Methylacidimicrobium sp. AP8: one gene and its partner. The protein of the gene in region 2 interacts with the protein of the main gene of each other region in a pairwise test. Links are inferred from orthologs where the notes say so. Each region holds a gene or a part of one and is shown on either strand. Other genes may lie near its edges.

Evidence for each region. Proteins that work in one complex are often made in the same cells at the same time.
Region 1: the proteins of MTHMO_RS07935 (region 2) and dnaE interact in binary tests that used the Escherichia coli proteins (3 or more experiments, as listed by UniProt). The link is inferred for Methylacidimicrobium sp. AP8 from one-to-one orthologs.

Annotation. Positions count from the first base shown.
Region 1 is NZ_LR797830.1:923,009-927,533, reverse strand. The notes cover bases 457-4,525. They hold dnaE (DNA polymerase III subunit alpha), read left to right. Parts: upstream 457-800; coding sequence 801-4,325; downstream 4,326-4,525. Other genes in these bases: aroB (3-dehydroquinate synthase), read left to right, coding at 4,322-4,525; MTHMO_RS04170 (ATP-dependent helicase), read left to right, coding at 457-729. Also shown: more of MTHMO_RS04170, read left to right, coding at 1-456. UniProt on the Escherichia coli protein: DNA polymerase III is a complex, multichain enzyme responsible for most of the replicative synthesis in bacteria. This DNA polymerase also exhibits 3' to 5' exonuclease activity. The alpha chain is the DNA polymerase catalytic subunit.
Region 2 is NZ_LR797830.1:1,704,360-1,708,699, forward strand. What follows is about bases 143-3,085. They hold MTHMO_RS07935 (pyridoxal phosphate-dependent aminotransferase), read left to right. Parts: upstream 143-1,003; coding sequence 1,004-2,167; downstream 2,168-3,085. Other genes in these bases: MTHMO_RS07930 (nucleoside-diphosphate kinase), read left to right, coding at 143-967; MTHMO_RS07940 (YidH family protein), read left to right, coding at 2,257-2,628; MTHMO_RS07945 (hydantoinase/oxoprolinase family protein), read right to left, coding at 2,821-3,085. Also shown: more of MTHMO_RS07930, read left to right, coding at 1-142; more of MTHMO_RS07945, read right to left, coding at 3,086-4,340. UniProt on the Escherichia coli protein: Shows aminotransferase activity with methionine and histidine as substrates, and to a lesser extent also with phenylalanine.

The DNA.
Region 1 (4,525 bases), 780 kb from region 2 along the record:
GAGCAGGCCCATTTGAAGGATGTTGCCGCCTTCCTGCGGCTGGCCGTCAATCCTCGCGACTCCGTTGCGTTTTCCCGAGTGGTCCGGATGTTTCCGGGCATCGGGGAGAAGACCGCCGGACGCCTTTGGGAAGAGTTTGCCCGCAAGGGCGATCTCGCCTCGGTCGTCCCGCCCAAGTCCTGCGGCACGGCATGGCAGGAGTGGGTCAAGCTCCACCGGGAGATCTCCTCGCCCGAGCTGCGATGCCGGCCCGGGGCGCAGATCGAGAAGGTGATCGAAACCTTCTACCGCACTTACCTCGAATCGCAGCATGCGGATGCCGCGCACCGGCTGGAAGACCTCTCTCAGCTCGTCTCCTTCGCCGCCGGATTCCCGGATACCGAAAGCCTGCTGACCCAGCTCACCCTCCTGACGAACACCGACCGCGCCGCCTCCCGGGAAGGGGTCCAGCTTTCCACCATTCACCAGGCCAAAGGCCTCGAGTGGCAGGCGGTCTTCGTGATCATGCTAGCCGACGGTCTCTTCCCTTCGGGCCGCTCGGCCGAATCCCTCATGGGGGAAGAAGAGGAACGCCGGCTTTTCTACGTGGCGACGACCCGTGCCCGGGACCGCCTCTTCCTCGTCTATCCGCGATACCGGGCGTCCCAATACGGCGAAAACTCGCTCCGCCCTTCCCGCTTTCTTGCGGAAATTCCCCGCGAGCTCTACACCGATCTCCGTCCCGGCTAGCCCGCCCATCGTTCGGCGAAAAAGCGCTTCGGCGATCGCCGTCCGATCGAGTACGTTGAAAAGGACGAGCCATGGCCTCTTCCGATTTTGTTCATCTCCACGTCCATTCCGACTACAGCCTGCTCGACGCCACCTGCCGGATCCCTGGGCTGGCGCTGGCCGCCCGCGAGGCGGGCATGCCGGCGGTCGCCTTGACGGACCATGGCAACCTATTCGGCGCCATCGAATTCTACAAGGCCTGCCGGTCGGCCGGGATCACGCCGATCCTCGGATACGAAGCCTATCTGGCTCGGGAGAGCCGCTTTTCCCGGAAGGGCGGCCGATCCGAAACGAGCCACTTGACCATCCTGGTCCGGAACGAGGAGGGATACCGCAACCTGCTCCGCCTGGCGACCTTCGCCTACTTGGAAGGCTTCTACTACAAGCCGCGCATCGACAAGGAGCTTCTGCGCGAGCACGGCAAAGGGCTGATCGGATTGAGCGGCTGCCTGAAGGGCGAGGTGGCGCAGCACCTGCTCGAGGGGGACCGCGACGGCGCCCGGCGCACGATCGAGACTCTCGCCGCCTGCTTCGAGCCCGGCTGTTTCTACCTCGAAATCCAAAACCACGGGCTTCCCGGGGAGGATATCGTCCGGGCAGGGCTCGCACAGCTCTCCCGCGAGACGGGCCATCCTCTCGTCGCCACCAACGACGTCCACTACCTCCGTAAGGAGGACGCCGCCGCCCACGACGCCCTCCTCTGCATCGGGACCGGCGCCCGCCTGACCGACAGCGATCGCAAGCGGTACGGCGCCGCCGAGTTCTACTTCAAGTCGGCCGAGGAGATGGCCTCGCTCTTCCCCGACCACCCCGAAGCCTTGGCCAACACGGTCCGGATCGCCGAAAGCTGCCGTCTGGAGATCGCCCTCGGAGGCAACCGGTACCCCTCCTTCACCCCGCCCGCCGGCCGGAGCGAGGCCGAGTTCCTGCGGGAGCTCTGCGAGAAGGGCCTGGCGGCTCGCTACGGGAACCCGAGCGAGGAGCTGCGGCGGCGGCTCGACTACGAGCTGGGAGTGATCGAGAAGACCGGATTCGTCAGCTACTTTCTCATCGTTTGGGACTTCATCGATTACGCCAAGAGGCGGGGGATCCCCGTCGGACCGGGCCGCGGAAGCGCCGCCGGCAGCCTCGTCGCCTACGCGCTCGGGATCACCGACATCGACCCGATTCGCTATGGGCTTGTCTTCGAGCGGTTTCTCAATCCGGAACGGATCTCTCCGCCCGATATCGACATCGACTTCTGCTACAACCGGCGCCCGGAGGTGATCGAATACGTGCGGAAGAAGTACGGCACAGGGTCGGTAGCCCAGATCATCACCTTCGGCACGCTCGGCGCGAAGATGGCCGTGCGCGACGTCGCCCGCGTTCTCGGCCTCTCCTACGGGCAGGCCGACCGCTTGGCCAAGATGATTCCGGCCGATCCCGCGATGACCTTGGAGCGGGCGTTGCGGGAGAGCGCCGACCTTCGCTTCGAGAACGAGCATGACGCGGACGCCCGGGAGGTATTGCGGCTGGCGGGATGCCTGGAGGGCTTGACGCGCCAGCCGGGCGTGCATGCCGCCGGGGTGGTCATCGCCCCCGGCGACCTGGTCGAGTTCGTCCCGCTCGCCCGGGGGGAGCAGGGCGAAACGGTCACCCAGTGGTCGATGGAGCCGCTGGCCGAGATCGGCCTTCTGAAGATGGACTTTCTCGGCCTCAAGACGCTCACGGTGATCGCCGATGCGCTCGCAGCGATCCGCGAGCACACCGGTCTCTCTCTGGAGCCCGGCTCGATCCCGCTCGACGACGCTCCCACCTACGAACTGCTTTCCGCCGGGAAGACCGTGGGGATCTTCCAGCTCGAATCTCCGGGAATGCTCGATCTCTGCCGCCGGCTCAAGCCGCGCAACATCGAGGACGTGATCGCGCTGGTGGCCCTGTACCGCCCGGGGCCGATGGAGAACATTCCGGCCTACGCCGACCGGAAGCTCGGCAAGATCCCCATCGAGTATGCGCACCCCCTCCTCGAGCCGATCCTCAAGGATACCTACGGGGTGATGATCTACCAGGAGCAGGTCATGCAGGCGGCCAGCGTGCTTGCCGGGTACTCCTTAGGAGAAGCCGATCTCCTGCGGCGGGCCATGGGGAAGAAGAAACCCGAAGAGATGCGCCTGCACCGGGATCTCTTCGTCCGCGGCTGCCGGGAGAAGAACGGCATTCCCGAGGAGCAGGCCGGAAGGATCTTCGACACGCTTGAAAAGTTCGCGGGCTACGGCTTCAACAAGGCCCATAGCGCCTGCTACGGGCTCCTCGCCTACCAAACCGCTTACCTGAAAGCCCATTATCCGGTCTATTTTCTTAGCGCCCTGCTGTCCAACGAAATGGGAGACACCGACAAGATCGCCTCCCTGGTCGCCGAAGCGGGTCGGCTGGGTATCCCCATCTTCGGCCCGGACGTCAACCGCAGCGAAGCCCGCTTCACGGTCGAAGGCGGCGGCATCCGATGGGGCCTGGCGGCGATCAAGAACGTCGGCGTCGGAGTGGCGGAGAGCCTCGTTGCGGCTCGGAAGCAGAAGAGCTTTTCGTCCTTGGCCGATCTCTGCCTGCGCGTGACGGGCAGGACACTGAATCACAAGGTCCTGGAAAGCCTGATCCAGGCGGGAGCCTGCGACGGCTTCGGCCGCTCGCGTGCCCAGCTCTGCTCCGAAATCGATCTGGCCCTCGCCTCGGCGGCGGCGGCCGCCCGGGAGCGGGCCGAAGGGCAGGGCTCGCTCTTCGACCTCGTGTCCGTTCCGGCGCCCCCGAAAAAGGAGGCGGATCTTCCCGAGTTTCCTGCCTCCCAGAAGCTCCGCTTCGAGAAAGAACTTCTGGGCGTCTATCTTTCCGGCCATCCGGTCGAGGAATACCAGAGCCAGCTCCGGCCGTTCCGCGCGACCGAAATCAGCGCGCTCCCAGCCCTGGCCGACGCCACCCCCGTTCGGCTGGCCGGGATTCTGACGCGGGTCGAGGTGCGGGTCTCGAGCCGCGACAAGCGTCCCTTCGCCCGTCTCCAGATCGAAGATGCGACCGGTTCGGTCGAAGCGATCGTCTTTCCCGACCTCTACACCTCCCTTTCCAAAGGGTGGGAACCGGGCGAGATCGCGATCCTGGCCGGCACGGTCTCCCGGCGGGACAACGGGGTCAGCGTGCGGGCCACCGAGCTTCTCTCGCTGCCGGAGGCCCGGGAGCGTCTGGTGGAGGCCGTTCTTCTCCACATTTCCTTGGACCGGTGGTCGGCGGAGCGGTGGCAAGGGCTCGCCGCCATCCTCCGAAGCCGGCCGGGAAAGGTCGCCGTGCGCCTCCGCTGCCGGCGAGCCGACGGAGCCTTCGTCGAGATCGAGCCGTCCCGAAAGTTCTTCGTCGAGGTGACCGCGCCGCTCCTCTCCGCCCTCGAGCAGGCGCTGGGCCCGGAAGCGGTCGAGCTTCTCGTCTCCGGCCGGATTCCGACGCGCGTCGGGTCCCGCCGAAGAAACAGAGAAGAGCAGCCGCGCACCTCTTCTCGCTCCCTCTCTCCCTCTTCTCTCCCTTCTCCCGCATGAATCCCATCCGCTCTCTCACCGTCTCGGCCGCCAGCCGCTCCTATCCGGTCCGGATCGGCAACGGCCTTTTGGAGACGATCGGGCAGCGGCTCTCCTCCGACTACGACTTTAGCGCGCGCGTCGCGCTCGTCGCCGACGCCCGTCTCTCCTTCTATGCGGAAGCGGTTCTGGCTTCGCTCTCGGAGGCGGGCTTCGATCCG
Region 2 (4,340 bases):
GCTGATTCGAGACTACATCCTGGAAAATTACGCTCCCGATCCGGTGACCAAGCTCCGGAGACGAGTCATGGTCTTGCTCTTCGCGGGGGAAGACGCAGTCGCCCGCACGCGCGAAGCGGTGGGCAACATCAGCCGGATGAGCAGAGGCGGGGAAACGGTCCGCGACACCTTCGCCGATCTGGTCTTCGCCCGGGATGGCTCGGTCCGCTACTTCGAGCCGGCCGTCCTGGCCGCTCCGACGGTAGAGGAAGCGGCGGCCAAGCTCCGGCTTTGGAGCCGATACGCCGCAACCGATGCGGGGCTCGTCTCCGCGGCGCTCCCCACCGTCAACGATCCCGGGCACCAGCGAACGCTGGTGATCCTCAAGCCCGACACAATCCGGTTTCCGGGGGGGAGACCGGGCAACGTGATCGATCTTTTCTCGAAAACGGGCCTCGCGATCACAGCCATCAAGGTTCACCGGATGAGCGTCGCCGAAGCGGAGGAGTTCTACGGCCCCGTCCGGGCGGTCCTGCGCGAGAAGCTGGTCGGGCCGACCGGGGAAAAAGCCAAAGAGTTGCTTGAATCCGCCCTCGGCATCACCGTCGATGCCGAATTGAAGGAGCAGCTCGGGCGGCTGCTCGGACCGAAAGCGGCCGATTACCAGTTCGATCTGATCATCCAGTTCATGACCGGCCATAACCCCAAGGACTGCTCGGAGGCGGAACGCCGACTTCCCGGAAAAGAGAAATGCCTCATCCTGGTCTACGAGGGGATCGACGCCGTAAGGCGGATCCGCGAGGTCCTCGGGCCTACCGATCCGGCCAAGGCGCCGCCGGGATCGATCCGCCGCGAATTCGGCCAGAATATCATGGTCAATGCGGCGCACGCTTCCGATTCGGAGGAGAGCGCCGAACGGGAAATGCAGATCCTACGCCCCGGAGAAAGCAACTTTTCCTCTCTGGTCGCCGAATACTACGGCGCCTGACAGCACCGCCATCCGTCAATCAACCGAAAGGGTCCCATGGAACCATCCTCTCGCGCCGCCCGCATCACCCCATCTCTTACCCTTTCCTTGGGAAGCAAGGCGAAGGCTCTCCGGGCCAAAGGCGTGGACGTCATCAACCTCGCATCGGGGGAGCCGGACTTCGACACCCCGGAGTTCATCAAGGCGGCGGCTATGGGATCTCTGGATGCCGGATTCACCAAGTACACTCCTTCCTCGGGCATTCCGGAGCTGCGGCAGGCGATCGTGGACAAGCTCAAGGCGGACAATAACCTTTCCTACGAGCCTGGACAGATCACGGTCAGCTGCGGCGCCAAACATGCCTGTCTCAATGTCCTCCTGGCAACCTTGGATCCCGGAGACGAGGTCATCATCCCGGCGCCCTACTGGTTGAGCTATCCGGAGATGGTCAAGATCGCCGACGGGGAGCCCGTGATCGTTCCCACCCGGCTGGAGAACGGCTTCAAGATCACGCCGGAAGAGTTTGCGGACGCGATGACGCCGAAGACCCGGATCATCATCCTCAACAGCCCGGGGAATCCCACCGGGTCGGTCTACACGCGCGAGGAGCTCGAAGCCCTGGCCCGCGTCGCCGCCGAAGAGGACATCCTGATCCTCTCCGACGAAGTCTATGAGAAGATCCTCTTCGACGGCCTCAAGCACTGGAGCGTGGCTTCCCTCGATGCCGCGTTCTACCCGCTCACCTTCACGGTCAACGGCTTCAGCAAGGCCTATGCGATGACCGGATGGCGGCTCGGTTATGTCGCCTCGCCGCCCTGGGCCGCGGCGGCCGTCGAAGCGATCCAGAGCCATTCGACATCGAACGTAACCTCATTCGCCCAGAAGGGCGCGCTCGCCGCCTATCGCGGCCCGCAGGAGTGCGTGCAGGCCATGACCGACGAGTACAGGAGGCGGCGGGATTACCTGGTGGCGCAGCTCGGCTCCCTCCCCAAGATCCACTTCCTCCGCCCCCAGGGCACGTTCTATCTGCTGCTCGAGATCGGCGAGACGGGGCTCTCCTCTTCCCATTTCGCCGACCGCCTCCTCGAGGAAGAGAAGGTCATGACAGTCCCCGGGATCGCGTTCGGAGACGACCGCACGGTGCGCCTCTCCTATGCTACCGACATGGAAAGCCTGCAACGAGGGGTCGAACGGCTGGCCGCCTTCCTGAAGCGCCTCTAACCCCATTTCGAGCGCGCGACTTCGCCCTTTCCCGGTGTCGGACCGCTGCGGGAACGCAGCGGATGAGGAGGCCCGGCAAGCGGTTTCCGATGAAGAAAAACTTCGGGGATCACTCGGCGAACGAACGCACGTTTCTGGCCTGGGTGCGCACGAGCATCGGGCTGATGGCATTCGGCTTCCTGCTCGAGAAGTTCACCCTCTTCCTCAACTATCTGCGCCTCGCGCTCAACCAGCCGCCGACCCAAGAGCCGGCTACCCGGGTGATCGGACTCGCTTTCCTGACCCTCGGCGCCGTCATGATCGGGATGGCGGCCCTCCGATACCGGCTCAACGCCCGGCAGATCGACAGCCCGGAATTGGAAAGAAACAGCTTCGTTCTCTTCGACACGATCCTCGGCGCTTGCCTGGCCGGCGCCGGCATCCTCCTCGGCCTCTACTTGGCCCTCGGGATCGCCCTCTAGCGGCCATTTCTCACAAATTTCGTAGCCGAGGCGCCGCAAATGGGCTTGGGTGCAAGGCGGGCGCAGGTTTTCCACCGGAGCTGTATGAAGACATACTGCGAGGATGGAAAACCAAGCGGGAGCGAAGCAGACGAGCCCGTTTTGCAAGCCGTAGGAGAAAGCTTGTGAGAAATGGCCGCTAGCGCCGCCGCCTTATTCTTCCCGGCGCGTCAGAAGCAGTCCGCCGTATCGATCCACGTGCGCCTTCCAAGAAGGAGGGACGACCGTGGTCCCGCTATATTCCAGGATGACCGCCGGTCCTTCGATCCGGTTTCCGGGACGGAGCCGCTCCCTCCGGTAAAAGCGTGTCGGAACGACACGCCCCCCGAACCAGACAGGGGCCTCGTACAACAGGCTATCCTTGCCGGGCTCGGGACCCGTTTCCTCCTCCGGGACAAGGACGGGCTTCCGGGGCATGCCCCGAGCCTGCACCCGCAGCGCGACGATCTCCGTCTTTCTGCCCCAATCGGCATAACCGAACCGGAGCTCATGCAACCGGTGAAACTGCCCGGCATATTCCTCGGAATACGGGACCATCAGCTCATGCCCTTGGCCCGCGTAGCGCATGTCGACGAAAAAGGAGAGAGCGCGTTCACGCCGGCCAAACCCCTCGGCATCCAACTCTTCCTCCGCCCGGCCCGCCAGCCGGCCGAAGATCCTCCGCAGATCCTCTTCGTCGGCCCGCTCCTGGGGACAGAGCAGGGTCTCGACATACTCCTTCACAAAATCCGAGAAGAGGCCGCCAAGCGCGGAGAAAAGTCCCGGATTCCGCGGGACGAGGGCCTGCGGGATTTCCAAAGCTTCCGCCAGATCGCAGGCGTGCAAGCCGCCGGCCCCCCCATAGGCCAGAAGGCTGAAATCGCGCGGATCCCGCCCGCTCTCCGTAGCAACGAGCTGGATAGCGCGAGCCATCCGGACATTGATCACATCGAGGATCCCTTGAGCCAGCCGCTCCACCGGGTGATCCTCTTCGGACGACGCACTCCAGCGCGGCGCCATCCGATCCCGCCAGAACCGAGCGAAGAATTCCCTGGCCCGGTCGGCATCCAGGGGCATCTCTCCGCCCAGCAGGCCGGCGGATCCCAACCGTCCGAGGCAAAGGTGCGCATCGGTCACGGTGATCTCTTCCCCTCGGCCATAGCAGACCGGACCGGGATCCGCACCCGCGCTTTCGGGACCTACCCGGAGGGCCCCGCCAGCGTCGACGCGGGCGATCGAGCCTCCCCCCGCCGCGACCGTCTGAATGGGAAGCAGCGGACTCCCGATCGGGTATCCGCCGACGCTGCCGCCGCGCTCGGGGAGCGGATCCTCCCCGGCGAGGCAGACATCGGTCGAAGTGCCGCCCATGTCGAAAGCGATGATATGCGGGAAACCGACCAGGCGTCCCCAAGCGGCGGCTGCGACCGCCCCGGCCGCCGGCCCCGAAAGCAGCGTCTCGATGGGCCGCTCCCCTGCACCCCGCGCTGAAAGCGCACCGCCGTTCGAGCGCATCACCCAGAGGGAAGTCGACCTAGGCGTACCGTCCGCTCCTCTCGTCGCCATCCAGTCTACCCCTTCTTCGGCGCGGCCCAGGTAGCGGCGCAGCACGGGAGCGATGTAGGCATTGAGGACGGTCGTCGACATCCGCTCGTATTCGCGGTGTTCCGGAAGCACATGGGCGGAGAGGGAAATGG